DNA from 3 places in the Alteromonas sp. genome. Region 1 is predicted to be linked to each of the others. Evidence: predicted binding sites of a transcription regulator. Region 1 holds the regulator's gene; each other region holds the start of a gene.
The links. Region 1 encodes sigma-54, which starts transcription at its own class of promoters, with help from an activator protein. Its sites were predicted from a motif close to GTTGGCACGNNNNTNGNNT; they were not measured.
Positions count from the first base shown of each region.

Region 2: the regulator sigma-54 is predicted to act here: its motif matches at 3,713-3,731, upstream of glnK (P-II family nitrogen regulator).
Region 3: the regulator sigma-54 is predicted to act here: its motif matches at 6,353-6,371, upstream of AC4PME_RS13440 (DUF1328 domain-containing protein).

Region 1 is NZ_CFHOXV010000007.1:27,889-38,264, reverse strand. It holds gene AC4PME_RS06655 (DUF2145 domain-containing protein) at 1-741, shown strand, start outside; gene yiaA (inner membrane protein YiaA) at 760-1,152, shown strand; gene AC4PME_RS06645 (substrate-binding periplasmic protein) at 1,170-1,913, opposite strand; gene AC4PME_RS06640 (HPr family phosphocarrier protein) at 1,967-2,239, opposite strand; gene rapZ (RNase adapter RapZ) at 2,239-3,084, opposite strand; gene ptsN (PTS IIA-like nitrogen regulatory protein PtsN) at 3,131-3,574, opposite strand; gene hpf (ribosome hibernation promoting factor) at 3,583-3,870, opposite strand; gene AC4PME_RS06620 (RNA polymerase factor sigma-54) at 3,903-5,387, opposite strand; gene lptB (LPS export ABC transporter ATP-binding protein) at 5,483-6,208, opposite strand; gene lptA (lipopolysaccharide transport periplasmic protein LptA) at 6,214-6,783, opposite strand; gene lptC (LPS export ABC transporter periplasmic protein LptC) at 6,752-7,315, opposite strand; gene kdsC (3-deoxy-manno-octulosonate-8-phosphatase KdsC) at 7,312-7,866, opposite strand; gene AC4PME_RS06595 (KpsF/GutQ family sugar-phosphate isomerase) at 7,866-8,837, opposite strand; gene AC4PME_RS06590 (calcium/sodium antiporter) at 8,838-9,794, opposite strand; gene AC4PME_RS06585 (ATP-binding cassette domain-containing protein) at 10,305-10,376, shown strand, end outside.
Region 2 is NZ_CFHOXV010000004.1:65,338-75,713, forward strand. It holds gene mrcB (penicillin-binding protein 1B) at 1-899, shown strand, start outside; gene AC4PME_RS04490 (hypothetical protein) at 1,130-1,429, opposite strand; gene AC4PME_RS04495 (DUF808 domain-containing protein) at 1,749-2,666, opposite strand; gene AC4PME_RS04500 (hypothetical protein) at 2,730-3,455, opposite strand; gene glnK (P-II family nitrogen regulator) at 3,789-4,127, shown strand; gene AC4PME_RS04510 (ammonium transporter) at 4,159-5,403, shown strand; gene AC4PME_RS04515 (catalase) at 5,608-7,110, shown strand; gene AC4PME_RS04520 (glycosyltransferase family 2 protein) at 7,224-8,123, opposite strand; gene ggt (gamma-glutamyltransferase) at 8,431-10,116, shown strand; gene AC4PME_RS04530 (Dyp-type peroxidase) at 10,188-10,376, shown strand, end outside.
Region 3 is NZ_CFHOXV010000024.1:50,233-60,608, reverse strand. It holds gene AC4PME_RS13485 (response regulator) at 1-55, shown strand, start outside; gene AC4PME_RS13480 (response regulator) at 91-2,142, shown strand; gene AC4PME_RS13475 (DUF883 domain-containing protein) at 2,315-2,644, shown strand; gene AC4PME_RS13470 (hypothetical protein) at 2,646-3,224, shown strand; gene AC4PME_RS13465 (hypothetical protein) at 3,221-3,478, shown strand; gene AC4PME_RS13460 (CC0125/CC1285 family lipoprotein) at 3,488-4,063, shown strand; gene AC4PME_RS13455 (type II secretion system protein) at 4,215-4,760, shown strand; gene AC4PME_RS13450 (ferritin family protein) at 4,990-5,451, shown strand; gene yfbR (5'-deoxynucleotidase) at 5,476-6,120, opposite strand; gene AC4PME_RS13440 (DUF1328 domain-containing protein) at 6,414-6,590, shown strand; gene AC4PME_RS13435 (hypothetical protein) at 6,621-6,815, shown strand; gene AC4PME_RS13430 (DUF6942 family protein) at 6,861-7,412, opposite strand; gene AC4PME_RS13425 (efflux RND transporter permease subunit) at 7,503-9,950, opposite strand; gene AC4PME_RS13420 (MlaA family lipoprotein) at 9,901-10,376, opposite strand, start outside.

The sequences.
Region 1 (10,376 bases):
GCGTTGCCTGTATTTGCCGGCAGTCAGGAAGAAGCCCCCCGCCGGCACGCCCCGGAGTCGATTATAAAGTTTGCAAAGCAAACCGAGCATTATCTGGCTGAGCAGGGAGCCTATGCGGCGATCATTGCGCGGGTTGGACGGGCGCCTGAAGACTTGCCTGAAGGTATTTCATTTACCCATACGGCAATTGCACTGTATTCCGATGTTACGCTGGATGACGGCACGGTAGAGCAGGGGTATGCAATACACAATTTATATCAGCTGGCAGATAAGCCGGGTACAAGCGTACTGAAAACGGATTATCCGGTGGATTTCTTTTGGGGAGCTACAGAATTAAAAGCCGGCATTATTATTCCCGATTGGGGAGTGCAGCAGAAAATCGTTGCCCTGTATGCGCAGGACAAGGCGAAATTGCTTCACGAACCGTCCTATTCCGTTATTGCGAGCCCGTTTACGGAAGGAAAGCAAAACTGCACTGAGTACACCCTTGATGTGCTGAATGCTGCTATTTACGACACTACTGACAGTCATCGCCTGAAAAACAATACGCAGGCATGGTTTAAAGCACAGCCGGTGAAGGTTAACAAAATGAAGTTGCGGTTAGGCAGTTGGGTGAGCAGCGGTGTGTCGTTAAGCGACCATCCTGGCGCGATACAAACCGCTACGTTTACCACAATTGCTAATTATCTGGAAAACAATCAACTGGTGGCACATCAAACCGTGCTGTATGCCAGTCACTGATATAAAACGGAGATCATCATGAACGCAAATAAACCAACGAAAGCCTTTTTTATTGCTTCTGTTATTGCACTGCTGACAGGATTTGCTGCTTACATCACCGGACTACTGAATGCCGATATGCCACTTAATGAAAAAGGCTACTACTTTGCTGTATTTCTCTTTGGACTGTTTGCTGCCGTGTCTGTACAAAAAACAGTGCGGGACAAAATGGAAGGCATACAGACAACGAAAATATACCTGATGTTGTGCTGGTTTGGCCTTGGTTCTGCTATTGCACTGTTAGTCGTTGGTCTGGTAAATGCCAACCTGTTGCTGAGTGAAAAAGGATTTTATGGGATGGCTTTTGTACTGAGTTTGTTTGCCGCGATTACGGTGCAAAAAAATGTCAGGGACAATGCGGCAGCGGAATAAGACGTGAGGTTGAAGGCTCAGATCGCAGGATCCGGGTCTTTAACATAGTCAGACAGGACGTGATTGAATTTATCGATGAAGCCCGGGTCCACAGATTGTTTACTGAACATGAAGTGGACGTCCTGTACGTTAACGGGATTATTACTGATTTCCAGTTCGAGATGCAGCAGTTCAGCATTAAAGCTAATCACTCTGATATCGTCCAGCACCAAATCGACACGGCCTCTGTTCAGAAACTGTAACCGCCGTTTAACGGAATCCAGATGAATAAGCTGCGCGCTGTACTGCTCAGTGACTGTTTCATTAAACCAGTCGCCGAACCACCCACCGGTATTTAACGCCAGGGTTTTGCCTTCCCTTAGTAAGGTTTCAAGAGATTTGCCGGCATATTCGTTATGATGGGAAGGATGAAAGGCAAAGCTGATGGTTTCTTTGCGGTAAGGAACAGAAAAATAGTTTTTCAGTGCTCTCGCCGGTGTGAAAGCTGCACCTGTAACTACATCAATTTGCCCCAGTTCTATTTGCTGAGTGACCCGTCTTTCAGGCAGGATCTGGCTTTCCAGTGCATAATCCAGCTTGCCTAAAACCGACTTCAACAATTGGTAGTCTTCACCGGCCGGCTCATTATTGTCTGTTATGTACAGATAAGGAGGCCAGGCTGTACCACCGGTTGTCAGACTTTTTCTGTGCTCAGCACACCATACAGAGCTTTGATAAGCCATCGCTGTCAAAAAGATGATTAAACTGATGAAACGTTTCAACGGGTTTGCCTTTAAGCCTTCGCCGGCACTACACACTCAGTGGTGTGCCGGCGCTATTCATCTTCGTTAAATCTGCCTGCAATTAATGCCTCAACAGCATCCATTGCAGCTTCAGCATCAGGACCTTCAGAGATCACAGTAACCTGTTCCCCCTGATGACTTTCCATCATCATCAGTCCCAGTACACTATTGGCATTAGCCTGCTTATCGCCTTTTTGTAAAATAACTTCGGCATCGAACTGATTCGCCAGTTGCACCAACTGCGTTGCAGCCCGGGCATGCAGGCCCAGTTTATTAACAATAGTCAGAGATTTCTCTATGCGCATTATTTACTTTGCTCCCTGTGGCGGATCTGGACATCAGGATGAGATTCCCGGAAGTTTTTCGCCAGTGATTCCGCTACATAAACTGAACGGTGCTGTCCGCCGGTACATCCGATAGCGACTGTCACATAACTGCGGTTATTCCGTTCAAGGTGCGGCAGCCAGGTCGTGATGAGGTTCTGAATCTGCCAGATAAATTTAGTCACAATAGGCTGGGAACTGAGGAAAACCTGAACCGGTGTATCCAGGCCTGTCAGGTGTTTTAAATCCGGCTCCCAGTGAGGGTTTGGCAGAAAACGGGCGTCAAATACATAGTCTGCATCTTTGGGAATACCGTGTTTAAAGCCGAATGATTCAAATACCAGAACAAGTCGTGAGCTTTTCTTACCGAGGATACGCTCGCGGATTAATTCTGCCAGCTGGTGGATGCTCAGAGAGTCGGTATCAATATTCAAATCCGCTCTTTCTGCTACGGGGGCCAGTAATTCCCGTTCTGTCTGAATGGCATCAGACAATGATTTATTCAGTTTGGCCAGCGGGTGTAACCGGCGGGTTTCGCTGAACCGGCGCACCAGCATATCGTCACTTGCGTCAATATATACGATGGTGACAGTCCATGACTGAGGCAGGTAGTCGAGAATTTCAACCAGCTCAGAAGGCTCTTTAGGCAAGTTCCTGACATCAATACTCACAGCTACCTGCTCGTATTCATCGGCGACAGTGTGTGTCAGGGCTGGTAGCAGATTAACCGGAATATTATCGACGCAGTAATACCCCAGATCCTCAAGGGCACGAAGTGCTACTGATTTTCCTGAACCTGAACGTCCGCTGATGATAATTAACTTCACGCCGTTTCTCCTGAAGTCACGTGTTGTCGGTGCGTATTACACTAAGTTACTGTAATGCGCGAATAATATCATCACTTGTCTGAGCTTTGCGGATAGTTTTTATGGTTTCTTTATCGCTGAGTTTCCCGGCAACCATGGCCAGAGTTTGTAAATGTCCTTCGGTTTGTTCCTGAGGGACAAGCAGAGTAAAGAAAATATCCACAGGTTTATTGTCGATTGCATCAAAATCGATGGCGGGCGTGCTGGTAACCACAATGGCGATGACTTTTTCCAGTCCGGCCAGACGACCATGGGGGAGGGCAATGCCGTTACCTATACCTGTGCTGCCCATTCGCTCACGGGCCAGCAGGCTACTTAACACGGTGGCTTCATCTACATCGGGGTTATTTTTAGCTGCAATCCCGCTGATGATTTCGAGAATGCGTTTTTTGCTATTGCACTGGACCGCACACTCGGTGCGGTCCAGGCTGACTATGGCTTGTATATCCATGAATTCAATTAGTGCTTTTTAAGCTTTTCCTTGTGTTTCAGGACCTGCCTGTCGAGTTTATCGACCATGCTGTCAATGGCAGCATACATGTCCTGATTTTCGGAAGAGGCGAAGACTTCCGCGCCGCTAAGATGAACCGTTGCTTCTGCTTTTTGGCTAAGCTTTTCAACATTTAAAATAACGTGCACATTTGATATGTGGTCAAAATGACGTTCCAGTTTGCTGAACTTAGTATCGACATAATTACGCAAAGAATCAGTGATCTCAATGTGATGACCAGAAAGGTTGATTTGCATATTTCGTCTTCCTTATTTTGAGCAGCCTTAAGTTAGATAAGGCTTTTGCGTTGGTTAGACGGCGGGATCGACAAGGATTCCCGGTACTTTGCTATTGTTCGCCGGGCAACCATAATGCCTTGATCGGCCAACAACGAAGCAATCTTGCTGTCACTCAGTGGCTTGCCTGGATTTTCAGCGGCAACCAGCTTCTTAATCAGGGCGCGAATCGCTGTCGATGAACACTCTCCACCTGATTCAGTGGCAACGTGGCTGGAGAAGAAATACTTCAACTCGAAAATACCACGGGGCGTGTGCATGTACTTCTGCGTTGTTACCCTGGAAATAGTAGATTCGTGCATATCTACCATTTCTGCGACATCATTCAGCACCATTGGTTTCATCATTTCAGGGCCATGCTCAAAAAAGCCCATCTGTTGCTGAACAATACAATTTGCTACTTTCAGCAGCGTATCGTTCCGGCTCTCAAGGCTCTTAATGAACCATTTAGCTTCTTGCATGTGAGAGCGGATAAATTGTGAATCGCTGCTGTTTCTTGCTTTACGGCTCATTGCAGCGTACTGCTGATTAACACTGAGCTTAGGCAGGCTGTCGGGGTTTAATTCTACAACCCAACGGCCATTTTTCTTCGCAACCGATACATCCGGAATGACATATTCGGGTTCTTTCGTAATTAATGCACTGCCCGGACGGGGATTAAGCGTTTGCAGCAAACGCATCGCTTCCCGCAACTGATCTTCTTTCAGGCGGGTTTTACGCATTAACGTACGGTAGTCTTTACTGCCCAACAGATCGGAATGCTCTCTGAGCAGCAGTTTAGCTTCTTCCAGCCACGGTGTTTCCGGTGCAAATTGTGCCAGCTGAACTAACAAGCACTCCTGCGGTGTGCGGGACCCGGAACCGAGAGGATCAAAAAGCTGAATACGTTTAAGTACACACTCAACCTCATCTTCTTCAACGGGCTCTTCCATATCTTCACTGTTAACGCTTTGCAGAATGTCGTCAACGGTAACCGTGAGATAGCCGGACTCATCAATAGAATCGATGATCGCCAGTGCAATGGCGCGGTCTGTATCAGAAAAAGGTGTCAGACGCATTTGCCACAGCAGATGGTCCTGAATATTTTCGGTGGTTTCACCCTGAAAGATTTGTTCATCGTCGCCACCGGAAGGGCCGGGCGCGGGTGCAGAAGACGCAGAAATGTACTCATCCCAGGTACTGTCGATGGGCAGCTCGTCCGGTAAATCATTCTTTTCCAGTGCTTCCCCGGTATCCATGCTGTCAGAAGATGAGGCTGATGCAGACTCTTGCATGCTGTCATCATTATCGATGTTATTTTTCTCAATTACATCGTTGTCGGAGCTGTCGTCGACTTCCAGCAAAGGATTAGAGTCGAGGGCTTCCTGAATTTCTTGTTGTAAGTCCAGCGTAGACAACTGCAATAGCTTGATCGCCTGCTGAAGCTGAGGCGTCATTGTCAGTTGTTGGCTAAATTTTAACTGTAAAGATGGTTTCATCTACGTCTTATATAAACTCTAAAAAGGACATCCGGTTGTAGCGGTGTGAGTGCCGGTGGCGAAATCTCCGCTAAATGCTCATCCCGATATCTTAACTATAGCCTGAATTGCTCACCAAGGTATACATCACGAACTTTTTGATTACTTAATACCTGTTCTGCGGTGCCCTGAGCAATCAGTTCTCCATGACTGACGATATAGGCCTCTTCACACACATCAAGGGTTTCCCTGACATTGTGGTCGGTGATGAGGATACCGATACCTCTGTCCCGTAAGTGCTGAATGATCTTCTTTATATCATTAACCGAAATCGGGTCAACTCCGGCGAAGGGTTCATCGAGCAAAATAAATTGCGGATTGGCTGCCAGTGCGCGGGCAATTTCAACCCGGCGGCGTTCGCCACCCGACAAACTCATACCTGTGCTATTACGTATATGGTTAATATTAAATTCATCAAGTAGTGCATCCGCTTCCTGCTCACGTTGATGACTTTTTAAGTCTTTACGCGTCTGCAATATCGCCATGATGTTTTCATGTACGGTCAGCTTGCGGAAAATGGATGCCTCCTGGGGCAAATAACCAATTCCCCGGCGGGCACGTTCGTGCATTGGCTGGTGAGTCAGCTCCTGCTCATCTATGAGGATTTTGCCTTTATCCAGCGGCACAAGACCGACAATCATGTAAAACGTTGTGGTTTTACCTGCACCGTTAGGACCCAGCAGACCTACTATCTGTCCGGTAGAAACCGATAAACTAACGTCACGGACGACCTGGCGTGATTTATACGACTTTGCCAGATGAGTCGCACTCAGGGTTGCCATGTAACTCAGTTACCCTCGTTTTCGTTGCTGTCTGAAGTCTTGTTCTCTTCCTTCAACTCTTTAACTGTGTCAGGACGGAAAACCGTGGTTACCCGGCCGTTGCTGTTACTTTCACCGCCGGTTGCCAGAAGTTGCTCTTTTGACATGTCATAGGTGATGCTATCTCCCTGGACCATGCTGGTATCTTGCTGGATTTTCGCATCACCTTGCAAGGAAATAAGTTGTTTGGCGACTTCGTAGCGAATTTCATTTGCGCTGGCTTTTACCTTTGCACCGTCATCCAGGGTTTGAGAATAACTGGCTGGTTTTCCGCGGGCGATAAAAATTTCTTTTCCTTCGCCTTCACTGGCGATGGCTTCCACTTCATCTGCGGCAATAATGAGTGAACCCTGGGTGATTTTCACATCGTCTTTAAAAACCGATTTTTTCTTCTTACCGTCGATAAACTGTGACTTGGCATCCACGGTAATCGGCTTTTCAAAATCACCGGAGCCGGCCATTGCCTCACCGGCAACAGCAAGCAGCGTTATTACTGCAAAAAGGCTAACTGCCCGGGGAATAAATTGTCTGCACATGATCAATTAACTCATATTGTTGGGTACGCAGGTTCGCATTGAAACCGTTACTTTTAATGATGGTCTGTACGCCGCGTATATCTACCGGCTGGTCTGAAGTCATGGTTTTGTCATCCAGATTCACCTTAATAAAATTGGTTGTGATGGTCTGGATAAACTCTTCAGGGTTCAGGCTTTTTATCAGCACATTGTCTTCCAGCTGGATCAGGTCATCGTTGTAGAGTGTGCCTTCATCAGCGGTAACTTGCCATGGGGCCTCGTCATCATTCACATAGACAGTGTATTTGGGTTGGTCGAATAACACAAAGCCTAGTTGGTCGTAATGCTCCATAGAGGCGGCAAAGACTTCGTGGTTGAGTTTGCCTTCTTCGTTGTACAGCGTGGTTGTCAAATTCTTTGCTTTATAGGCAGGGCGTAAGGCGTCTGCACCGGCTTTTTTCGCCGGTGCCTGCTCTTCTGCCATCCATACAGGAAGGTACATCAGCAGCGCCATAACAAACAGCGCAGAAATACTGATCCCTAAACGGTTCATACACTGGCCCCGTGTATGGTGTCCAGCGTACCGAGCGCTTGTAAAATTACATCACAGACTTCCCGTACTGCCCCGAATCCACCATTTTTTGTGGTGATCCAGTTCGCTTCGCGGGTAACGGCCGGATGGGCATCTTTCACCGCAATTTTTGTTTCGGCAAACCGGTACATGCCAAGATCCGGCATATCATCACCGATAGCTGCGACCTCTGATGGCGCCAGATTCAACATTTCGCACAACTGAGCCATAGCCGTGGCTTTATCTTCCTGACCCTGAATAATGTGCTTCACATTCAGGGCGGTCATGCGATTCTTTACAATGGCCGAGTCGCGGCCGGTTATGACAGCAACGTCCACACCACTGTTTATTAATGCTTTAACGCCATAGCCATCGCGGGTGTGAAAGGCTTTTAACTCTTCACCATTGTTGCCAAGGTAAATTCTGCCGTCAGAAAATACGCCGTCGATATCACAAACGAGCAGTTTCAGCCCTTTGAGTTTTTCAAACCGCTCTTCACTGATCACACCGTAAAAAGTGACTTCATGTCCCATCAGAGAACTCCTGCTTTAAGCAACATATGCATGTTGAATGCGCCGACGGGGTGATCATTTTCATCCACCACCATCAGCGCACTGATCTTGTGTTTTTCCATTAAATTTAACGCTTCCACTGCCAGTGTAGCGGAGCGGGTAGTTTTCCCGCCGCGGGTCATAACATTGGCTACCGGAGTGGTATGAATGTCGGTTCTGGCGTCCAGGATTCGTCTCAGATCGCCGTCGGTAAAAATACCGCTGAGTTTGCCGCTGTCATCTGTAATACCTGTCATTCCCAGACCTTTAGAAGATATTTCCAGCAGAGCCTGTGAAATGGTCGCGGCAGACGATACAAGAGGAAGAGCGTCGCCGGTCAGCATGATATCGCCCACTTTGAGTAACAGTTTCCGGCCCAGACTGCCGCCCGGGTGAGAGAGGGCGAAATCATCTGATGTGAATCCTTTAGCATCCAGCAGTGCAATGGCCAGCGCGTCACCCATTACCAGCGTTGCTGTAGTACTTGAGGTCGGTGCAAGCCCCAGCGAACAGGCTTCTTTTTCCACACTGATATTGAGTACCACATCGGCATGCTGGCCGAGGGTGCTTGATTCGCTGTTCGTCATCGCGATGACAGGCACAGACAGCCGCTTGACCACGGGAAGCAGATTCACCAGTTCGCCGGTTTCTCCGGAATTTGAAATGGCCAGCAATATGTCTGTCTGACTGAGCATGCCGAGATCGCCATGATTGGCTTCGCCAGGGTGCATGAAAAAGGCCGGTGTGCCTGTACTGGCAAGAGTCGCAGCAATTTTACGCCCGATGTGGCCGGATTTCCCCATGCCGCACACGACGACTTTGCCTTTGCATTCAGACAACAAGGTGCAGGCTTGCTCAAATTTATTGTCCAGCCGGGATGCCAGCGCACTTACTGCGCTGGTTTCAATTTCTATGACCCGTCTGGCTGACGCGATATACGGTGAATTACTCATTTAACCAAATAACCAGAATTGATACGCCACAAAGCATAGTACAAAGATGCCACCTTCCAGGCGGCCTAACTGGCGTTTGCCGATAAAATTAAAGCTCAGGAAAAATAATAACACTGTGAGACCAAACATCACCCACATGTCTCTGTTATACACATTCTCGTCCAGTAGCCCGGGAGCAATGAGCCCAGGCATACCTAATACTGCCAGCAGATTAAAGATATTCGAGCCGATAACATTTCCCAGTGCCAGGTCGCTTTCACCTTTCAGTACACCGGCCACACTGGCGGCCAGTTCCGGTAAGCTGGTGCCCAGCGCTATGATTGTCAGACCGATCACCAGGTCGGACACACCGAAAAAATGGGCGATATCTACTGCCGCATTCACCATGAAATGGGCGCTGAGTGGCAGTAACACAATACCCACGCCAACCCACAACACCGCAGAACCGGTATTTACACCATCGGGAATTTCTCCGTCAGTTTCTTTCACCAGGGGATCTTCTTTATCTACCTGTAATGAAATCCAGGCCATACCTGCGAGTACAAATATAAACAGGCCGAGGAGAATCATGCCTTCCAGGTGAGCCAGTTTGCCGTTATTAAGAAAGAACATGGCAAGCACGGTTACACCAAGCAGAACCGGGAATTCACGTTTTAATGTAGAGGAAGAGACGACGAGCGGTTTTACCAGGGCCGTGATACCCAGCACAAGAGCAACATTGGTAATATTCGAGCCCAGCGCATTACCTACCGCTGTGTTCATATTGCCATTTGAGGAGGCGATAGCCGATACAACAATTTCCGGTGCTGATGACCCCATAGCGACAATGGTTAAACCAATCATCATGGGGGAGATTCCGATATTTTTCGCCAGTGCGGAAGCGCCATAAACGAAGCGGTCGGCACTCCAGCTAAGTACAGCAAGACCCAGCAGGAAAATACAGATAGAAAGTATCACAAGTTACCATTCGTCCTTTGTTTTTTCGGATTGTCGCAAAAAGTACAGCATTTGCATACGGTTTAGATAGAATACCTGCTAATACGGTTGCAACTGGTTATAAGTGCAACAGTTGCTGTTGCTTTTCCGCTATCTGCAAGCATATTTCTGCTCTGTATCAACAACATCAATGTGATAAATCATCCGGATTGTCAAAAACTGTCAGCATGATGACAAAAGTGTAATCGCGCTGTGACGGATTTTTTTACGTACAAAAGAGAGTGGTCAGTCTTGAGGCTGGCTCTGATGGCATGATTCTCGCTGGCAAGCTTGCCGGAACCGGAGAAATTTGCGCAGACAGTGGCAATAAAAGCAAGCGTAAAGTTTTCGAAAAATGCGAACACACCTTGTAACTTTTTCGTTTTGGCGGCTGTCCTCAAATGAAGATACAATGGTATATGTAAAATCGGGTAGTAGCATTTTCTGCTACCGCCGGCAAAGAACATAAAGGGAAGGCGCGTCTTCAAGAATATGGGAAATTTAGTGGAAATAGACAACATGACATTCCGGCGCGGATCCCGCGTTATCTATGACGGAGTGTCG
Region 2 (10,376 bases), on a different contig from region 1:
TTGAAGACCCGGTAATGTTTAATCTGGCCACTCCTTTACAGGACGAACCCATTACCCTTGAAAATGGCAACGGACAAACCTGGTCACCCCTGAACGCGGATAAGAAATTCCGTGGACAAGTACCTCTGATTGAAGGTCTGACAGAATCGTTAAATGTGCCTACAGTGAATCTCGGTATGCAAGTGGGGCTCGACAATGTGGCAGAAACCATTCACCGGCTGGGAGTAGAGAGTGACTTCCGTGAGGTGCCGGCTATGACACTCGGCGCCATGTCGTTATCGCCGCTGGAAACTAACCAGATGTATCAGACCATTTCGAACAATGGCCGTTATATTCCGCTGCATACTGTGACATCGGTTGTTTCTTCGAATAACCGGCTGGTGTGGCAGAATGCCGATTACTATTCCCAGCGGGTAGATGAGGCCGCGACATACCTGCTGAACTACGCGTTGTATAAAGTGACCACGGAAGGTACAGCTAAACGTGTGGGCAGTAATTTCCCGAATATCAATATGGGCGGTAAAACCGGCACCACAGATGATTACCGCGACAGCTGGTTTACCGGCTTTGACCGGAATAATGTGGCAACTGTATGGGTAGGGAATGATGATAACCAGCCAGTGCTGTTAACCGGTGCCGGCGGGGCCTTACCTGTGTTTGTAAACTATCAGAAAAGTCAGTCGCCCAAGTCACTGTCACGACGTTTTCCGGAAGGGTTAGGTATTGCACATTTCGACAGTCAGACGGGTGCACTGACCATTGCCGGGTGTCCTGACTCAATGAGTGTGCCGGCTATTCTTGATGTACTGCCGCCGCCGGCGCAGGATTGCTACGGTAAGCCTGTAGCGCCTCCGGGCAAAGAAAAGAAAAGCTGGTGGGAACGTTTGTTTGGAAATTAGGACTTTTTCTTAGCGAAAAAGCCCTGTAGTCAGAACTGGCAGCGACATACGGCTCAGTAAAAATCTGTCCCGCTACCAGTTCTGACTCAGGGAAGGCCCTACGGGAGCTCGTTGGGATTAGTGAAAGCGGTCTGCAATGTGTTGCACACCGCTGAATAACACTGCGCTGGCGAGATACGAGACAACCGGTCCCAGCGCAAGCAACAACAACGCACCTGATGTCATCATCATTACTCTCCTTTGATGTCTTCAGAAGACATCGCATCTTCCTGTTTGAGATCACGGATCTTGATGTCAGCAACCAGTGTTTCTTCAGCTTCTTCAGGTTCGGCCTGATACGTGGTGTTGGCCACTAGCTGAGTCACTTCAGACAGGATTTCTGTGCGCACGTTATCGATTTGTTGCTCAACCATCTCAGATAAATAGCCCTGAAGCTGGCTTTGCAATGATGTTTCAGCCATTGCCGGTACAGACAGAACAGAAGTAGCAACAAGTGCAAGTGCAGTGAATTGACGACGTAAAGTAAACATAATTTCTCCAAAGTTAAGGTTAATAAACTGCACTCTTACTGACTTCCCGGCAGTTAATTGTTAAGTCGCATTAACTTTAGCGATAGTTGTGCCAACACGAATAAAAATTTTAAAGTGTTGATTTTAAATGTTTTATTTTGTCGGTGTGGAAAAGCTTAGATAAGTGTAAATAGTATAAACACTAAGAATTAGTAATTTTGAAAACTCTATTTGGCGAATTTGACCAGGTATGATGTAAGGGGCTGACAGGTGAGTCAGCCCGCGATGATTTTGGTTGTGGCCGGGGCGTAGTTTGCCGCCCCGACAACATCAGAGAAGCTTAATGCGCGTCTTTCTTTTTAGAAAACAGTGAAACAATCCCCACAATTATCGAACCGGCAATCAAACCAGCCACACCATCAGTGATAAGTGAAATGACAAAGCTGAGTTGCTCCACACTGTGATTAATGGATTCAGCGAGGTGGTGCATGAACGGAATATTGTGAGTAAGGATGCCACCGCCAACGAGGAACATGGCAATGGTGCCGACAAAAGCGAGGGTTTTCATCAACAGAGGCGCAGCAACGAGCAGGGCGCGGCCAGTGACACGCTGAAAACCGTTGTAGCCGCCGGTGAGTGACTTTCTGAGGATATACAGACCGACGTCGTCCATTTTCACAATGCCGGCAACCAGACCATACACACCGGCAGTGATCCCAACACTCAAGGCGCACAACACACCTACCTGAGTGACAAAATCAGCCTGCTGTACGCTACCCAGTGCAATGACGATAATCTCTGCGGACAAAATAAAATCAGTCCGGATGGCGCCTTTAATCTTGTCTTTCTCAAGCGCCACAAGATCAATATTTTCCTGCGAGAGTTTTTCAATTCTGGCTTCACGCTCCGCTTCATCTTCTTTATGGAAAAGCCGGTGCAATACTTTTTCAGCCCCTTCGAAACACAGGTACAGACCACCAATGACCAGCATGACGGTGATCAGAACCGGAATAAAAGCAGAAATAAGCAGCGCTGCAGGTACCAGGAACACTTTGTTGAGCAGCGAGCCTTTTGCCACAGCCCAGACCACAGGCAGTTCTCTTTCGGCACGCACTCCCTGAACCTGGTTGGCATTTAATGCAAGATCATCACCCAGAACCCCGGCAGTTTTCTGCGCAGCCACTTTAGACATGGCGGAAATGTCATCCAGCAAAGTAGCGATATCATCAATCAGGGCGAGTAAGTTAGCGGCTGCCATAGGTTTTCCTCAATAAGAATCGGGGCATAGATTATCTGTAGAAGCCCTTATACGCAATACAGACTAATTTTGATTCTCTTCTTCTTTGACCCCTTTATTTATCCGCGCATCAATAAATTTCTCAAACCCTTTGCCCCTGTCTGAACAGGTCGCCCGTCCACCGGTAAAACGTGAAATAAATGCCAGGGTTTGGGTGGTTTTACTACTGCAATCCACTTCAACGGCAGGGGGCGGGGCAAGAGGATCTTCTTTTTCTGCGCCTTTGCGGGGATCGCTGATATCCGGTGACGTTTTTGCCCGCCTGAGTTCTTTGGCTACCTGCTCAGCATCCTGCTGTGTACTGGCAGCCTGTTGCCGGCTGAAAAAAGCATCCAGAGCACGGCGCGATGTTAATGATGGTCTGGTTGAAACCGTGCCTGAATCTGTTGGCGCAGCCGGCTGCGCGATAACAGAAGAGACAGGCGGTTGAACCGGCTCTGACGTTTCAGGTTGCACGGGTTGTTGCTGCGGCGGCTCTTTTACTGCCGGCGGTGTTGCAATGTCAGGCGGAGCCGCCTTTTCCGGAGCTGGTTTGGACTCCGGTGCGGCCAGTTCAGGTTCAGGCTTGTCGGGAGCCGGTGCTTCCGGAATGGTTTCCGGTAGTGTGTCCGGTTCCCGGACAGCCTGAGGTTGTGGCGGACGTATTAACGTCGCCGTGATGGGCTTACTGACCACGGGCTCCGGAATATTGCGCTTACTTTCCATCAGCGCCAGCGCGGCAAGCAATATAAGATGAATAATAACAGACACGACAAAGACCCCGCTTTTTTTTCCTGGGCGGGGTGGATCAAATGTTGGCCTTTGAGGGGCAAAGAAAGCGGTGTCCGTGGTTTCCATACGCGACAGAAGACCGCTGAAATAAGATGAAGTTCCCAGTCTTTACACAAGCACGATTTTGGTTGCCCAATTGTGGTGCGTTATTTCACCTTCGCACGATCATGGTGCGTAATTTTTAAGCTCTTCATTCGTTTTAATGCATAAATATCTGTTTTTTATAGATTAAAATTTGTGGCATAGGACTTGGTTTACTTCAGCAACCCCCGCTAAAAGCGAAAACAAACAACCATTATTTGGGAGCAACACATGAAACTAGTCACAGCTATCATCAAGCCATTCAAGCTGGATGATGTTCGTGAAGCCATTTCAGAGATCGGTATCGACGGTCTTACCGTTACCGAAGTGAAAGGGTTTGGACGTCAAAAAGGACACACTGAATTATATCGCGGCGCCGAATATCAGGTGGATTTCTTACCAAAAGTAAAACTGGAAGTTGCTGTTCAGGCAGACCAGGTTGATCGTCTGGTAGAAGCCATCGTTGGCGCAGCAAAAACTGGCAAGATCGGTGACGGTAAAGTATTCGTCTACGACCTTGAACATGCTGTTCGTATTCGTACCGGCGAAGCTGACGCAGACGCGCTGTAAAACAACACAATAAGAAATTGCGGAGAAAACAATGGAAATCACATTTGAACTCGGGTATGCATTAGATACCTTCTATTTCCTTATTTGCGGTGCGTTAGTCATGTGGATGGCTGCCGGCTTTGCCATGCTTGAGGCGGGTCTGGTTCGTGCTAAAAACACCACTGAAATTCTGACCAAGAACGTGGCGCTGTATGCCATTGCCTGTACCATGTATATGATCTGCGGTTACAGCATCATGTACGGCGGTGGTGACTTCACATTATTCCTTTCCGGTATTGTTGGTGACGGTGCAACAGGTGTTGCAGAAGAACCTGCTACCTACGCCCCTTCAGCTGACTTCTTCTTCCAGGTCGTATTCGTTGCCACTGCAATGTCTATCGTATCCGGTGCGGTTGCTGAGCGTATGAAACTGTGGGCCTTCCTGGCATTCGCAGTTGTGATGACTGGTTTCATCTATCCAATGGAAGGTGCATGGACATGGGGCGGTGAGTCTGTATTCGGTATGTACGTACTGGGCGACAACGGTTTCTCTGACTTTGCAGGTTCCGGTATTGTTCACATGGCAGGTGCTGCTGCTGCGTTAGCCGGTGTACTGGTACTTGGTGCCCGTAAAGGTAAATACACTGCAGATGGCAAAGTAAATGCTATCCCGGGTGCTAACCTGCCTCTGGCGACTTTAGGTACATTCATTCTGTGGATGGGTTGGTTCGGCTTCAACGGTGGTTCTGTTCTGGCAACAGCGACTGTAGAAAGTGCTAACTCTGTTGCGGTTGTATTCATGAACACCAATGCTGCCGCCGCCGGTGGTGCAATTGCTGCGCTGCTGCTGGCCCGCGTAATGTTCGGTAAAGCTGACCTGACTATGGTTCTTAACGGTGCACTGGCTGGTCTGGTAGCTATTACTGCTGAACCTTCAACGCCAACGCCTCTGATGGCAACACTGTTCGGTGCCTTAGGTGGCCTGCTGGTTGTTCTGAGCATCGTGTTCCTGGACAAACTTAAGATCGATGATCCTGTAGGTGCTATCTCTGTTCACGGTGTAGTCGGTCTGTTAGGTCTGTTACTGGTGCCGGTAACTAACGAAGGTTCTACTTTCGGTGGTCAGCTGTTAGGTGCTGCTACAATCTTTGTATGGGTATTCGTAACCAGTCTGATTGTTTGGGTAATCCTGAAAGCTGTAATGGGCATCCGGGTTTCTGAAGAAGAAGAATTTGAAGGTGTTGACGTTGCTGAATGTGGTCTGGAAGCATATCCTGACTTTACTTCAGGTCGTTAATCTTCAACACGGAGACTTGATTGGGCAACCTATAACAAAAGCATAATGCTCAACTCACCAAAATTTGAACCCCGCATCTGCGGGGTTTTTTCTGTTTAATAGAAATAAATAATTAACATCTTTTAAAAAATAGATTGGTCGTTTTCCGGCTCTCTGTTGTACGCATAGTTACACCAACTATCGTGCTTTTCCCAGGAGACCGTTATGAGTAAAAAACCAACTCTCACCACCAGCGCGGGCGCGCCCGTCGAATCTAACGAAACCAGCAGAACAGCGGGCGCAAGAGGTCCGGTTCTGCTGACAGATTATCAGCTTGTTGAAAAGCTGGCACACCAGAACAGGGAGCGTATTCCTGAGCGAACGGTGCATGCCAAAGGCTGGGGCTTGCAGGGTACATTTACAGTGACCCACGACATTACCCGGTATACCTGTGCCGACCTGTTCTCTGAGATTGGCAAAAAGACCGACGTACTGAGTCGCTGGTCTACCGTTGCAGGGGAATCAGGTGCTGCTGACACCGAGCGTGATGTGCGCGGTTTCAGTCTTAAGTTTTACACCGAAGAAGGTAACTGGGATATGGTGGGTAACAATACCCCAATCTTCTTTATCCGCGACGCGTTTAAGTTTCCGGATTTTATCCGTACTCAAAAGCGCCATCCGAAAACAAATCTTCGCAGCCCGGAAGCGATGTTTGATTTTTGGGCCGGACAACCTGAGTCTGTGCATCAGGTCACCATTCTGATGTCTGACCGTGGTATTCCTAAGAACCCTATGTACATGAACGGCTACGGCTCACACACTTTCAGTATGTGGAATGCCAAAGGCGAGCGTTTCTGGGTGAAATTCCACTTTAAAACACAGCAGGGGCATGAACATTACACCAATGATGAGGCTGAAGAGATCATAGGTAAAACCCGCGAGTCTTATCAGGAAGACTTAATCAATGCCATCGAAGACGGCAAATATCCTAAATGGACTCTGTACATTCAGGTGATGCCTGAAGAAGAGGCAGGGAAGCAGGCTTATAATCCTTTCGACCTCACCAAAGTGTGGCCTCATGGTGATTTCCCTCTGATTGAAGTGGGCGAACTGGAAATGCACACCGTGCCTGAAAACTACTTCCAGATGATTGAGAATGCAGCCTACAGCCCGTCAAACGTGGTGCCCGGTATCGGCTTCAGTCCTGATAAGATGCTGCAGGCCCGGGTGTTCTCCTATGCAGATGCTCACCGTTATCGTTTGGGAACTCACTATGAAGCCTTACCGGCTAATGCGCCGAAGAAAGCGGAGTTGAACCATTATCATAAAGACGGTGCGATGCGGTTCTTTACCAATGATTTTGGTAATCCTGACGCCTATTACGAGCCAAACCAGCACAACGGTCCGGTGGCTCAAATTAAGAACCCGGAACCACCGCTGCGCATCGACGGCGATGCTGACCGCTACTATCAGGAAGAATCGGACATTGATTACGTGCAGCCACGAGCCCTTTACAACATGTTCTCTGATGAGCAGAAAGAAAGGTTGTACAAGAACTATGCTGCCGCGATGGGGCCATGTTCTGACGGCGTAAAAGAGCGCTGGTACGCTGTTCTTGAAAAAGTACATCCTGACTACGCTGCTGGTGTCCGAAAAGCGGTGGAAGCGTTGGACACAGACGTTAACGCGGTGCCAATTACCGAAGATACACCTCTGGAAGATAAGTAACAATTGCCCGGTTACGGGCAATTAAACTGAAAAACAAAACACCCGGCAGATGCCGGGTGCTTTCGTTGTGAAGAACCAATCGCGGGGGATAGGACCCCGCGTAATTTCTTACTTCAGGCCGTTTGCTTCAATGAACCTGTACGGGTTAACGTACCAGCCGGAGCTGATGTGCCTTCTGACGCCACACTATCCGGTTCTTTTACCAGATAAGTCGCCAGCTCTTCGTCTGTGACCAGACGTACCACACGCATACCGGACTCTTCGTAATCAGCGTTAATAAGCCCGAGTTCAGCGAAGCGGGCGAACAAATCACAGGACGGATATGCGCCCCATTTCTGTTTGAACACTTCAGCGTTCGATACGATATCGCATAAGTGATTTACCGGCGGGTTGTAGTGAGCGTGGAATTGCTTGAATACATGACGGCCGGTGTTAACCAGATAAAGGCCTGCCTGACTGCAACGTGCAGCAAAATCCAAATCGCCGATACCAAAGCCGTGATAATCGAGATCGAACCCGCCTACACGCTCATAATCCTTCCGGGTGATACCGAAGATATTAGTATCGAACTGCACAAACGGGACTTTTTCTGCGGCAGTGGCCTGAGGAAGGGCAAGCTGTTGCACATAGCTTTCGCTGATATCTTCCGCTTTTTTATCCAACTGGCATACATTGGCGGTGACAACCTTACCGATGGCGAGTGAACGGACCAGATTTTCCAGTAAAGATTCAGGGCAGATGCAGTCCACATCAAGGTAAATAAATTTGTCGGTTTTGCAGGTATCGAAACCACGGTTACGGGCTTTTGGGATCGGAAGTTCATCACTTGCTGCAAAACGGTGCACGATAGGGAAGTTTTCGCTACTTAATAGTGATTCGTCACTTGGCGGAGCCATCCACACAATCACCATTTCTTTAGGTAAAAGTGTAGAGCGTTCTATGCTGCTAATCAGGTTAGACAACTGCTGGGTACGTCGCTTAACAATAGTAACAATACTAAAATCAGTGCTCATGGCGTCGTCTCTCTGTCGGTTCATGTCCCTGCGGGACGGGTTAATTTCCAACCACAGATACGGCTCGTGGTGAGTCTGTTAGAAAAACAGTGAATAAATCCGCAAGATTACTGCAAACTTAATTCCACCTTTAAACTAAAGTATAGTGAACGGGCTAACTTCGCGTTAATTCGTCATTTTTTGTTTTCTGGCCGGCCCGGATGAATTGCAGGGCGGAGTGTGATAAATATGAATTTACACAAAGCCGGTAATTTTTACAGTGGATAGACAGAGCGGGGAAATGCATTTGCGACTGATAAAAAAGAGTCTGAAGCCGGTTATCATCGGTATAGTATTACTGGGCGTGTCTGCTGTTGCCGGGGCATACGACCGGATCACCGGTGAAATGTTTGCCAGCCGTTCCGAGGTCATTGCACAGCACGGGATGGTAGCCACCAGTCAGCCTCTGGCGACCCAGGTGGGGCTGGATATTCTTAAGCAGGGTGGCAATGCCATCGACGCAGCGATTGCAGCAAATGCTATGCTCGGTCTGGTTGAGCCCACCGGAAGCGGTATTGGCGGTGATCTGTTTGCTATCGTGTGGAGTGCAGAAGAGAAGAAACTCTATGGTCTGAATGCGTCCGGCCGCTCACCCCGTACCCTGACCAAAGCCGTGTTTGCAGAAAAAGGGCTCAATAAAGTGCCCTCATTTGGGCCGTTGCCGGTATCGGTTCCCGGTGCTGTGGATGGCTGGTTTGAGCTGCACAGCAAGTTCGGCTCTCTGCCTGTGACTGCCATTTTAACCCCGTCTATTGAATATGCCCGTAATGGTTTTCCGGTTTCTGAACTCATTGCGTATTACCTGCAAATGAATGCCGACCGGATTGGTCAATATGACGGATTTGCTGAAACCTTTATGCCAGGCGGTAAAGTACCGAAAAAAGGGGATGTGTTTAAAAATCCCGGACTGGCTGCCACCTACGAAAAAATCGCCACCGGCGGCAGAGATGCCTTTTATAAAGGCGATATTGCGCGGACAATCGCTGCCTACATGAAAGAGCAGGGCGGTTACCTTACCTTAGATGATCTGGCCAGCCATACGTCAGAGTGGGTCGAACCGGTATCCGCGAATTACCGGGGTTACGATGTATGGGAATTACCCCCTAACGGACAGGGCATTGCTGCTCTGCAAATCCTGAATATTCTTGAGCGTTACGATATTGAAGGGATGGGATTCGGCTCAGCAGACTACATTCACACTTTTGTTGAAGCGAAAAAGCTGGCATTTGAAGACCGCGCAAAATTCTATGCAGATATGGCATTTACTTCAGTGCCCGTAGACTGGCTGGTGTCTAAAGACTACGCCGCAGAGCGGCAGCAACTTATCAATCCGGAAAAAGCGGCCAAACGCTATGATGCCGGTGTGTACGAAGGTGATACCGTGTATCTGACTGTCGCCGATAAAGACGGCAACATGGTGTCTCTGATCCAGAGTAACTACCGTGGTATGGGCTCAGGCATGACGCCGCCGGAACTCGGCTTTGTGCTGCAGAACCGTGGGGAGCTGTTCACCATGCAGGAAGGACACGCGAATGAGTATGCACCGGGCAAGCGTCCTTTCCACACGATTATTCCTGCCTTCGTTACCCGCAATGGTAAGCCGTGGTTAAGCTTTGGTGTAATGGGCGGTGCCACGCAGCCACAAATGCATGCACAAATCATTGTCGACCTGATTGATTTTGGCATGAACTTACAGGAAGCCGGTGACGCGCCCCGTATATTACATTCCGGTTCCAGCAGCCCTACCGGACATCTCATGCTGGATGGCGGTCAGGTACATCTTGAATCAGGCTTCAGTGAAACGGTTAAACGTGAACTGATGGAGAGAGGTCACACTCTGCAACCAGCCGTCGGGATCTACGGCGGTTATCAGGCAATTATGCTGGATAGTCAGCGGGGTGTGTATTTCGGTGCCTCTGAAAGCCGAAAAGATGGACAAGCCGCGGGGTATTGAGCCACACTATTAGTTACTGGCCCGGGAAAATGCCCATAAATCAATAATCAGCGGGCAAACGGAAGGATGTCATGAGTCAACCTCAAAAAGGGGTGTGCGCCGAACCGAATCTGCATGCGCAATATTTATTGCTGAATGTCGTGGATGACGATGCAGAAACGGTGAGGGGAAAGCTTGCCCGCGTGTTGGATATATTCGATTTTTACGAAAACGAGCACTATGAAGCCATGCTCACCGGCATGATTGCCATCGGTGCCGGT
Region 3 (10,376 bases), on a different contig from region 1:
CATGCGGGCATTAGGACGTTACTGGATTGAGTTTGTAGAGTTACCCCACGATTAAGTGGGCAGCAATAAATAGTGCATGGGGAAATAAGTGTGGCAGAAGTTATTCGGGTTTTACTGGTAGAAGACGATGAGGACGATTATTTCCTCACCGCTGACTATATGTCCCAGTGTGATGATCCTAAATTCCACATCACTTGGGTAACAAACGGTAAAGCCGCCATCGATGCTTTTCAAAAGCGCACTTTTGACATTTGTTTGCTGGACTACATTTTAGGAGCGGAAAACGCACTTGATGTGCTTGCCACCTTTAAAGCTGCGGGTATCACCGTTCCTGTTGTTATTCTGACCGGACAGACAGACAGTCAGGTGGATGACATGGTGATGCGTGCCGGTGCAGCTGACTATCTGAACAAAAGCGAAATTGAATCCCCCCGTTTCATGCGGACCATGCGATATGCCATGGTTCGTCGCGAAATAGAAAATGAACGCATCGAACGTCACAAAGTTGAGCAACAGAATAAAGCAAAAGATAAATTTCTTGCCCACCTTGGCCATGAGTTACGCACACCGCTGACATCCATTCTGGGCTACACCGAGCTGCTGCTTGACGATGAAGCCAACGAACCGATGAACCAGGAATTGTCGATTATCCACACCAATGGCAAACACCTGCTCAGTTTGCTGAACGATTTGCTGGATATGTCACGTATTATGGCCAATAAACTTGAGCTTTCACTCAGAGAAGTGAATCTCAACGGCTTTCTCACAGACGTCCATTCACTGATGAATCTGGCAGCGAAAGACAAAGGGCTTTCCATGGAAGTCTTTTCGCAAAACGATATTCCGGATTTTATTACCGCCGATCCCACACGGCTCAGACAGGTATTAATCAACCTTATCAGTAATGCGGTTAAGTTTACTGATACCGGTACCATCCGGGTGTCAGTGGAAACCCTGCCCCCCCGAAAATCTGATAATAAAGAATTGCTGTTATTCCGGGTTACTGACTCGGGTATCGGTATGCCGCCGAACAAACTGGATGACATATTCCGTCCTTTTGAGCAGATTGAAGATGTTATGCGGGCTAACCATGGCGGCGCGGGTCTGGGCCTGGCGATATGCCGTGAACTGGTGTCCAAAATGGGCGGAGAAATCAGTGTTGAGTCAGTATTTGGCCGCGGCAGTACTTTCTCCTTCACCATTGATCCGGGTGACATCAGCGAACAGCATTTTGACGTCTTCCGGTTATCAGCGCCAACACCGGATGAACTCAGCAAGAACCATCTTCATGTCACCGGCCGGGTACTTATCGTTGACGATTTACGTGAACTGAGAAAGCTGACCGGTCATATGGTCAGTCAGTGCCATGCAACTGTGTCCTATGCTGAGAACGGCGTTAAAGCGCTGGAGGCCGTTTTGCAGGCTGAACAAGCGGGTAAACCTTATCACCTGGTGCTGATGGATATACACATGCCGGTGATGAACGGTATTGATGCCCTTAAAGCCATGCGTAAACACCAGTGTAATGTCGCCGTAGTGGCAATTACCGCCGCCAGCAGAAAAGGCCTGAGACAGTCGCTGCTGGACGAAGGATTTGATGATGTGCTTGGCAAGCCCATCGATAAACCGGCACTGTTTGAAATTTTGGATCGATATCTTATCAGCACACCCGGAATGGCAAAGCCTTCAGAAGATGAAGCATCCAATGTTAATAAAGCGCTTGAGTTTGTACCTTATAAAACACCTGACACAGAGTCCTCTCCCCCGCTTTCAGATAGCAGTGACAATCAGCCCGGCGATTCTGACGGAAAACAGGTATTACTGGTTGAAGATGATCACGATGCTGCAGAGTTGATGAAGCTGTTGCTCAGTCACCTGGGCCATAGTGTCGAGGTTGCACATAATGCCCGCGACGCGAGATCCCTCATCGCGATAAAGCCATTCGATGCTGCCCTGCTGGATTTAACCCTGCCGGATGCTGACGGGATAAGCCTTGCCAGTGATATCCGTCAGGACCACAAAGATTTGAAGATATACATTGTCAGTGGCCGCGAGCCTGATGAAAATGACTTAAAAAACGTCGACATCGCCGGCACGTTGCTCAAACCGGTTAACCGGAACGATCTCGCCACGCTGTTTTAGTAAGAGGTTGCCTGCAATTATTACAGGCAACCTGTAACAAACGCCGGCCCGGGCAAACCACATCAATTCACCGGAAACAAAAACCACTACTTATCAATGATTTAAATTAATACTCGTATTGGTACTGGCCTTGCAATACTCCTTGTGAACATTCCAAAAAGGAGAAATTATTATGGCTAATGCAGCATCAACCGCTTCACCAGCTTCAGCAACGAAGACATCTAACGGTGTGGCTGATTCGACTCATCCTTTTACAGACAAAGCTCAGGCTTCTCTGCACTCGTCTGTAGATAAGCTGGCTGAATCAGCGGCCCGTGCCGAACAGAATATCCGCTCCACCGCGTCTGACTCTGCTGAGAATATGGCAGCACGTAAGGCCCAGATGGATGCTAAATGGAAGGCCTCTGGCGTACGTAAATACGCCATTGAAAACCCGGTAGCCACTGCAGGTATCGCGTTTGCTGCAGGTATGCTGGTTACTTCACTTTTACGTAAAAAGTAACATGAGCGTCAGGGAGCCGACTGGTCCCGGTGAAGAGATGGTCACCGGGCACATTCCCGACGAAGCCCTGGTCAGTGACACTGACCGGGGTTTTTCTCCTTCCCGCTCAGAATCACCGGAAGGCCGTCAGGATCCTTACGCTGAGGACGCAGGCAACGAAGAAACAGAGACTTCCGATGAGTCTGATCCTTCGCTGGACGACATGATAACCAATGCGCAATGGGTGCTGTATCAAAAGCAGCAGGAATTGATAGCACTGGCGGACCTTACCGCGGCCGAAGTGAATGTGGCCAGGCAATCAGTGGTTGTCACCGGCATATCAATTCTGGCGTCATTCGTGTTTGCCTGCTTCTGCTGGCTCATCGCCAATATCGGTATCGCCATCACATTGCATCATTTTAACGTTCACAACGGCGTAACAGCACTGATCGTTTTTGTGCTTAATCTCGCTTTTGCGGTGGCTGCATTTGCGATAGCCAGAAATGCTTACCGCTATATTTCGCTGATGCCTGCAGTCAGAACGCTGTTGCAGGCTGTAGGTGTGAATAAAGAGGAAAAACAGGAGGAAACAAAATCATGAACCTGTTTTTAAGTTCGGCACTGCGCGCCCGTGACAAGGCGCAGGAAAACTACGAAATATCGCAATATGAAAGTGCGGTTGCAGTGAACCATGCTAAAGTGACAGCAAGACTTTTTGTTGCCCGCCCCGAAACCCTGCTTACCTGTTTCGGTGCCGGTGCCTGGAAAGGTGCAACCAGTGATGATCCGCCCGGCAAGCGCCGGCAGGCCCTGTTTGCTTTTGCCCGCACCGCAGTTTTCAATTTCTTAGGATAAGGACACCATATGCCAGGTTTTGCATCAGGATTAATGATTAAAACGCGCAACGTATTTTTACCGGTGCTAACGGCAAGTGTGCTGGTTCTCAGTGCCTGTAGCAGTGTACCGGACTCAGCGCCAACACCATATAAGGCGGCAAAATCTGAGAAACAGTACGGATATTCATCTGTTCAACTGTCTGATGCGGAGTACAGAGTGATGTTCCGCGCCACAGAAGCCACCGATGCGGCGCTGGTGCAGGAATATACTTTATACCGCGCCGCTGAAATCGCTAAGGCTGCCGGCTATCAGTATCTGGCTATCGTGAAAACAGATGTTGAACGTAAAATGACTACCGGCAAACGCCTGGTAAAAGACACCAGTGCTGCGCAGATCCCTGTACTGCAGGAAGAGCAATGCACAATGTCAGGCTGTTCCGGCGTAGCCCAGCCATTCCCGGCTCAAACCACAGACATGACCGTTGAAACGCAGACCATGGAAGACGTGTATTTTTCAATCATGGTAAGAATGAGCAATGATGCGGCAACCCTGGGTAAAAAAGCCTTTACAGTCAGGGAACTGCTGGCGAACAAACCTGCCTGATATCTGAATTGTAAGCATCGCCGGGGCAGTCATTTACTTATTCTGCCCTATACCTGATAAACGCCTGAAATACCCGTTTCAGGCGTTTCTTTATTGGCGCAAACGTTCCTTTCCTCTATTCTCATCATGTCGTTAATCAGAACCTTATATCATGATGAAAACTTTTAAATATTCTGCAGGCTTTACATTAATCGAGCTGGTCATCGTCATTGTCATTCTTGGCGTGCTGGCAGTAACAGCTGCTCCCCGTTTTATTGATTTATCTGAAGATGCCACCAATGCCGTTACTCAGGGTCAGATGGGCGCATTTAAGTCAGGCATTACGCTGTTACAGGCCAAATATCAGATTCGCCAGACAACGCCGATAAATATCGGCGGACAGTCTGTAGATTTCACTCCGGATGGTTGGGCTCAGGGGAGCACTGCGGACACCGCCGGCTGTGTGGACCTGTGGAACAAAGTTTACAGCAGTCCGGAACCGGTAAATGCGCTGGCCAGCTACAACAGTCCCCTGGTGACTGGCTGGAACGCTTACTACTACAGTGGCGCCTGCGGATACATTCTCGGTAATGCCGGCGAAGTATTTTACGATGACACCGGTAATCCGACTCAGGTCCATTTTGTGTACTTCACTCAGGATCTCACTGTATCTACCTATTCCGGTAATGCAGGCGATGTGAAAATGTACAACCTGTAATTGCTGTAAACAGCACTTCAAAGCCGGCATTGTTCGCAATGCCGGCTTTTACTTTTTTACAGAGCAAATTGTAAAGATGTATTTACCCGCTTCCTGCACACACTGCCTGTTTAAGCATCCGAAAAAAAAGCCTTATGTATCATAAATATAAAATTTGAGTAGCAGACATACCATATGGCCTGATCCCTGCAATTTCCCATACAGAGTTTTGCAACAAAGGGAACCCGCTGTGTCTGCTGCTAATTATCCGTCTGATAATATTTCATATCTCATCAATGTCCTGCAAAGCGGTATCTCGTTTTACAGCGACGGAATTAAAGCCGTGAGTTGCGACAGTACCCGCGCCTTGTTTTCCCGTATATTAAGGGAGAAGCAACAAGCCTGTACTGATCTCATGCCCTATGCAAATCAACAAAGTGACTTTACCGAAACGTCTCTGGTTATCGAAGCCAGAAAACTCTATACCCATGTAGTCAGTAAGCTTTCTGCAGACAGTGAGCAAGTGTTTGTTGATCAACTGGTAGCACTGGAATCACGGGTTTTAAAACAGTTCGATGATGCGTTAAACGAAAAACAGAGCCAGTCTTGTGCTCAGCTGTTGCGGAAAATCCGCACACGCATGCAGCAATGTTATGATGAATTATTATCCCTGAAACAAGCCAGAACGCAGTTATTGAAAGACCGCGCCTGAACTGAGGACGTTAAACGTTCCCTGTTATTCTTTAATATTCAGCGTATTAGCCCTTTCGACCCAGTCTAAATCGCGGGTCTGCTCATCCAGCGTTCCTTTTGCATCTTCAAGAAATACCTGACAGAAATAATCCACACATTTAAACGTGTCCCGATATTTTTTCAGTTGTATGTCCATCTCGTGCATAGCATTTGAAAACTCTGAGTTGGATTTTGATAACTCATAGTCACATTTCAAATAAGCACACAAAACGTCTGCAGCTTTCGCCAGCGCCACATGAATATCTTCTTTATCCTGCTCAATCAGAGGCTGGTAACGCTGACGTAGTGGTTCAGGTAACGTTTGAAGTAACATGGCTTCAAACCTTCGCTCCAGCTTCTTAATCGCCATGGTGGTTTCAGGGTCGTGATATTTTACCGGGCTGGGGATGTCGCTCATACCGGCAATTTCACTGCCTTCATGGAAAATAGCCATCGAGGCTACCCGGTCAGGCTCAACATCTTCGTTAAATACGTCTTTTGCAATTGCACCGAGCATGTGAGCAACCACTGCGGCTTCATAAATATGCGTCGATAGCATTTCTTCCTGAAACTGCGCCATCAATGGCCAGCGTTTTACGTTTCTTGCTCTTTGCATCAAACCGATAAATGCAGAATGGTTTTTACTCATGAATAGTTGTCCGTGTATCGAAAGCGGGACCGGCAACGGCTGGCGGGCCACAGGTAAGCCGGGTTAAATAAATGATGAAATATAAATCTAGTGTACCAGCGTCTCTCATGCACTGCATGAAAGCTTTCCGGAGACTGTGTAAAAAATGCAAGTAAGTTGTAACTACCGCCCTGTCAATCAGACCCAAACACAGCAAAACAAAAAATACACCTTAATTTTCAACAATTTAAATAATGGCACAATACCAGCATAAGTTAATATGTCATTTACTAGAGCAATATGAGGAAATAATTATGCTAGGTTGGGCAGTTACATTTTTCATTATCGCCATTATCGCAGCAGTTTTTGGCTTTGGCGGCATTGCCGGTGCAGCATCAGGCATTGCTCAGTTTTTATTCTTCGTGTTTGTAGCGTTGCTGGTGATCTCTCTGATCGCGAATGCATTACGCGGCAAATCACCTAGAGTCTAACAATATACATTGGAACAAGGAGAAAGGACTATGAACTTATCTAAATTAATGCTTAAGGCACTGTTAGTAGCAGGTTTTGCATTCTCACTGGCCGCATGCGGCGACGGTGAAGCAGAAAACGCAGGTGAAAAACTCGACGAAGTCGTTACCGATGCAGGTAACGCAGTTGAAGACGCCTGTGAAGATGCCAAAGAAGGCATGAATGCAGAAGACAAAGACTGTTAATCAGTACTGAGAAAACTCAAAACCAGACCTCCGGGTCTGGTTTTTTTATGTCTGGCGCCCCATAGCCTGTTTCAACAAAGTTGGCCTGCTTCTGATCAGATGATTCAGAAAACCAATTTTTTCATTCGTCAACTGCCGGTAGTCAAAATACGGCGTCACAATCAATGACCGTCGCAAACACACAGCAAAATCAGCCGTCAGCCATTCCACACTGTCTGTAAGTCCCAACGTTCCGGCAAAGGTTTTGCCCATCACAATGTTTAATCTGGCAGGGTTAAAGTGTTCCGGCGCTTCAAACCAGAGCGCTGTACTCCCCTGTTCTGTCAGCAAAAGCTCGTCACGATACTGTTGCCATGAGGAAATGCCTCGTGTCTGGCCGGCACTCTCTGACAACGCAAATACCCATTTTGCGTAAACATTAAATACTTTACGCCAGCCGTTTCCGCATTCCCGGTTTATATTCTCAATGAGGGTGCCATTTGCCGGCAACAATTGCCCCGCTGGCCCCGTCAAAGGATAATCAGGCCGGTTGGCCATAAATACCCGGATACTGGCCTCTTCTCTCCCTAACCCTGCAACGGAATCTGCCTCAGGCATTGCTCAGCTCCTTTCTCAGCCATCAGTAAAAAAGGCCTGCATCGCTGCAAGCCTTTATTCGTCTATATATCATACCTGATTGCAGGGGCATTACCCGCTACTTTTCTTACCAACAAAACGATTTAGCAGCGCCGGCAATAAACTCAGGTCAGTAAACAGTGCCAGCAGCATCGCCAGTGCCGTCAGCAAGCCAAAATACACACTGGGTAAAAAGTCAGAAAAACCGAACAATGAGAAACCCGTTGCGATAATGGTAGAGGTGAACAATATAGCCAGTCCGGAATGCCCGAAGGCTGAACGGCTCCCCGCGTCTGCGCTGCCATCTCCCTGTTTCATACCAGACAGGTAACTGTGTAAAAAGTGAATGGTATCATCGACAGCGATACCCATGGCAATAGCTGCAATAGTGATAGTCATAATATCAAGGGAAATACCGGACCAGCCAATGATCCCTAAAATTCCCAGCGTGGTGAGAATATTCGGTAGCAGCGCAATCAGTGTGACCTTAAGCGAGCGGAAAATAGCAAACAGCACCAGCGCCAGCACAGCATACACAATGCCGAGAGTTTTGATCTGGGAGTCAAACAGACGACTGAGAATATCCTGATACAACACGAACAGGTTAGTCAGTTCATACTGAGAGTCATCCAGCCCCGTGGCTTTTAAGTCAGACTGCAGTTGAGTCATAAACAGTTGACGGTTCAACCCTTCCGTGGTGTCCTGAATACGCGTAGAGATACGAAAGGCATTATCTTCTGCAGAAAAATACGCCCCCACCAGCTGATTTACCACCTTTTCATCCAGTAAACGGTAGATAGAGGTAAGCTCATACTCGGTAAGCGGTTTTCCGCCATTTAACTGTTTTGCCAGTTCAGTAAAATTCACTACCGACGTCACACTGCCTGTGGCGTCAAAAGCCTTGATGGCCGCCTGCGCCAGCTGCAACTGTGCGACAGAATCTGCCGTCAGCACCAGTTCCTTCGACGCGTTTTGTTCATCCAGTGTAATAATGACATCCAGAGCAGTAGAACCACCAAATTCACGGTCGATAAACGCCAGTTCTTTGTAGATTTGCGTGTCTTTATCAAAGTAATTAATAAAGGAGTTTTCAACATTAAGCCGTGTGATGCCCGCCGCCATAACAGCAAACACAATGAGCACAAACCCGCTGACAGCCAATGGTGCGCGCATCGATAGCCGGCGCAGGCGTTCCAGCAAAGCTTTAATAAAACTGTACTCTTTCGTTTCTTTACTGGCCGGTAAAAAGGACAGTAAAGCCGGGAACAGCAGCAAACTTACCGCCATGGTGATCAACATGGAAGCCAGCATCATCCATCCAAATGCGACCACCGGCTGCAAGCCTGAAAAGATGAGAGCGCCGAATCCCACAGAGGTTGTCAGCGTGGCGTAAAAACAGGGAGACAGTTTATCTTCCAACGTAGCGACAATGCGCTGGCGTTGAGAATACGCCGGGTTATCCCGGCTTATTTCACGGTAGCTGCCGATGACGTGGATCATCACCGCCAGGGTAAGGATAAGTTGCAAAGCCACAAAATTGGCTGAAATGACTGTGGTTCGTAAATCCAGCAACCCGAACAGGCCCATGGTCAGAAATACACTGACTGCACAGGACAGTAACGGAAAGAATACCCACTTAAATGAACGGTACAATAAGGCCAGAAGTAACACGATAACTGCAGCGATTGCGGTGCCAAAATTCACCAGGTCTGACTTGATGATATCTATAAGATGCTGGCCCACGACATAGGCGCCGCCAAGATAAGTGTTCGCTCTGTCAGACACAGACTGCGTGATTTGTTCAATTTGTTCAATTTCGGCTTTGCGCTGTGCGGTCAGTTGCTGCCGGATAGGGTCTGCCTTCGCCTTTAACGCTTCAATTTTCTTATTGTCGGCGTCACTGAGGCTCCCGCCGTCTAGTACTTTGGCCTGAATGGCGGTGATTTCTTTGTCAATTTCTGCCAGTTCAGGATTGTCTTTAAAAACGATCTGAATGCCCGTTGCGGTTTCCTGACGGTTAACCAGCAGATCAGTAAAAATCGGATGGCCTGACATCATCGATTTCATTTGCGCGGGAGAATACTGCTGCTTTTCCCATGACAGAGAAGCCACATCGGTATCGCCGGTAAGTGCACCGGCATCATTAATAAGCGGCACGGTGATAATGGATGTCACAGCTTCGACACGGTCGATTTTCTTTATTTCTGCCGACAACGCAGCAATATCATCAAATGTCTGCCGGCTGAACAGATCATGAGAAACCGGCTCATAAGCCAGCAGAATGAATTCCTGCGGGGCAAACGTCTGATCAGCAACCTGAGTCTGAATGTAGAGCTTGTTATCTTTGACCAGTAAGGTGTCTGCGGACGCATCAATGCGAAATTGCGATATGTGTAATCCCAGCCACGCTAAAGCCGCAATAAAGAAAACCAGAATACCCCAGCGGGCTGAAATGATTCCTGCCGCCAGCTTACTGGTTATCTTGCTGTTCGCGTTCACTGAGTTCGAAGAGTTCGTCACGTCGCTGTCCCTGAATGTACTGATTACGGAAAAAGATGTAAGGATCCTCAGCCTGCTCATACAGTTTTCTGTAAGTATCTGACTGATTTGAGAAGTCATCAAAACCTTCAAAAATCCTCAACTGATAGCTTTCCGGTGGTTCGGCAATGTAATTTACCGGATGGACAAACCCTTCGGTGAGCGTAGATAACGCGCCCCGGGAATCAGACGGACCTAAAATGGGAATAACCAGATACGGGCCGGAGCCAATATCGTAGCGTTGTAGGGTATTTGCGATGGTTTGCTTTTGCGGTTTGATGTCGAACCAGTCGGATGCGGGGTCGAATAAGCCGAGCAGTCCCACCGTAGAATTGATCAGAAAGCGCCCTAAGTTTGCACCAGCCTCACTGAACTCGCCTGCAAAGGTGTTGTTGACCAGATTCAGCG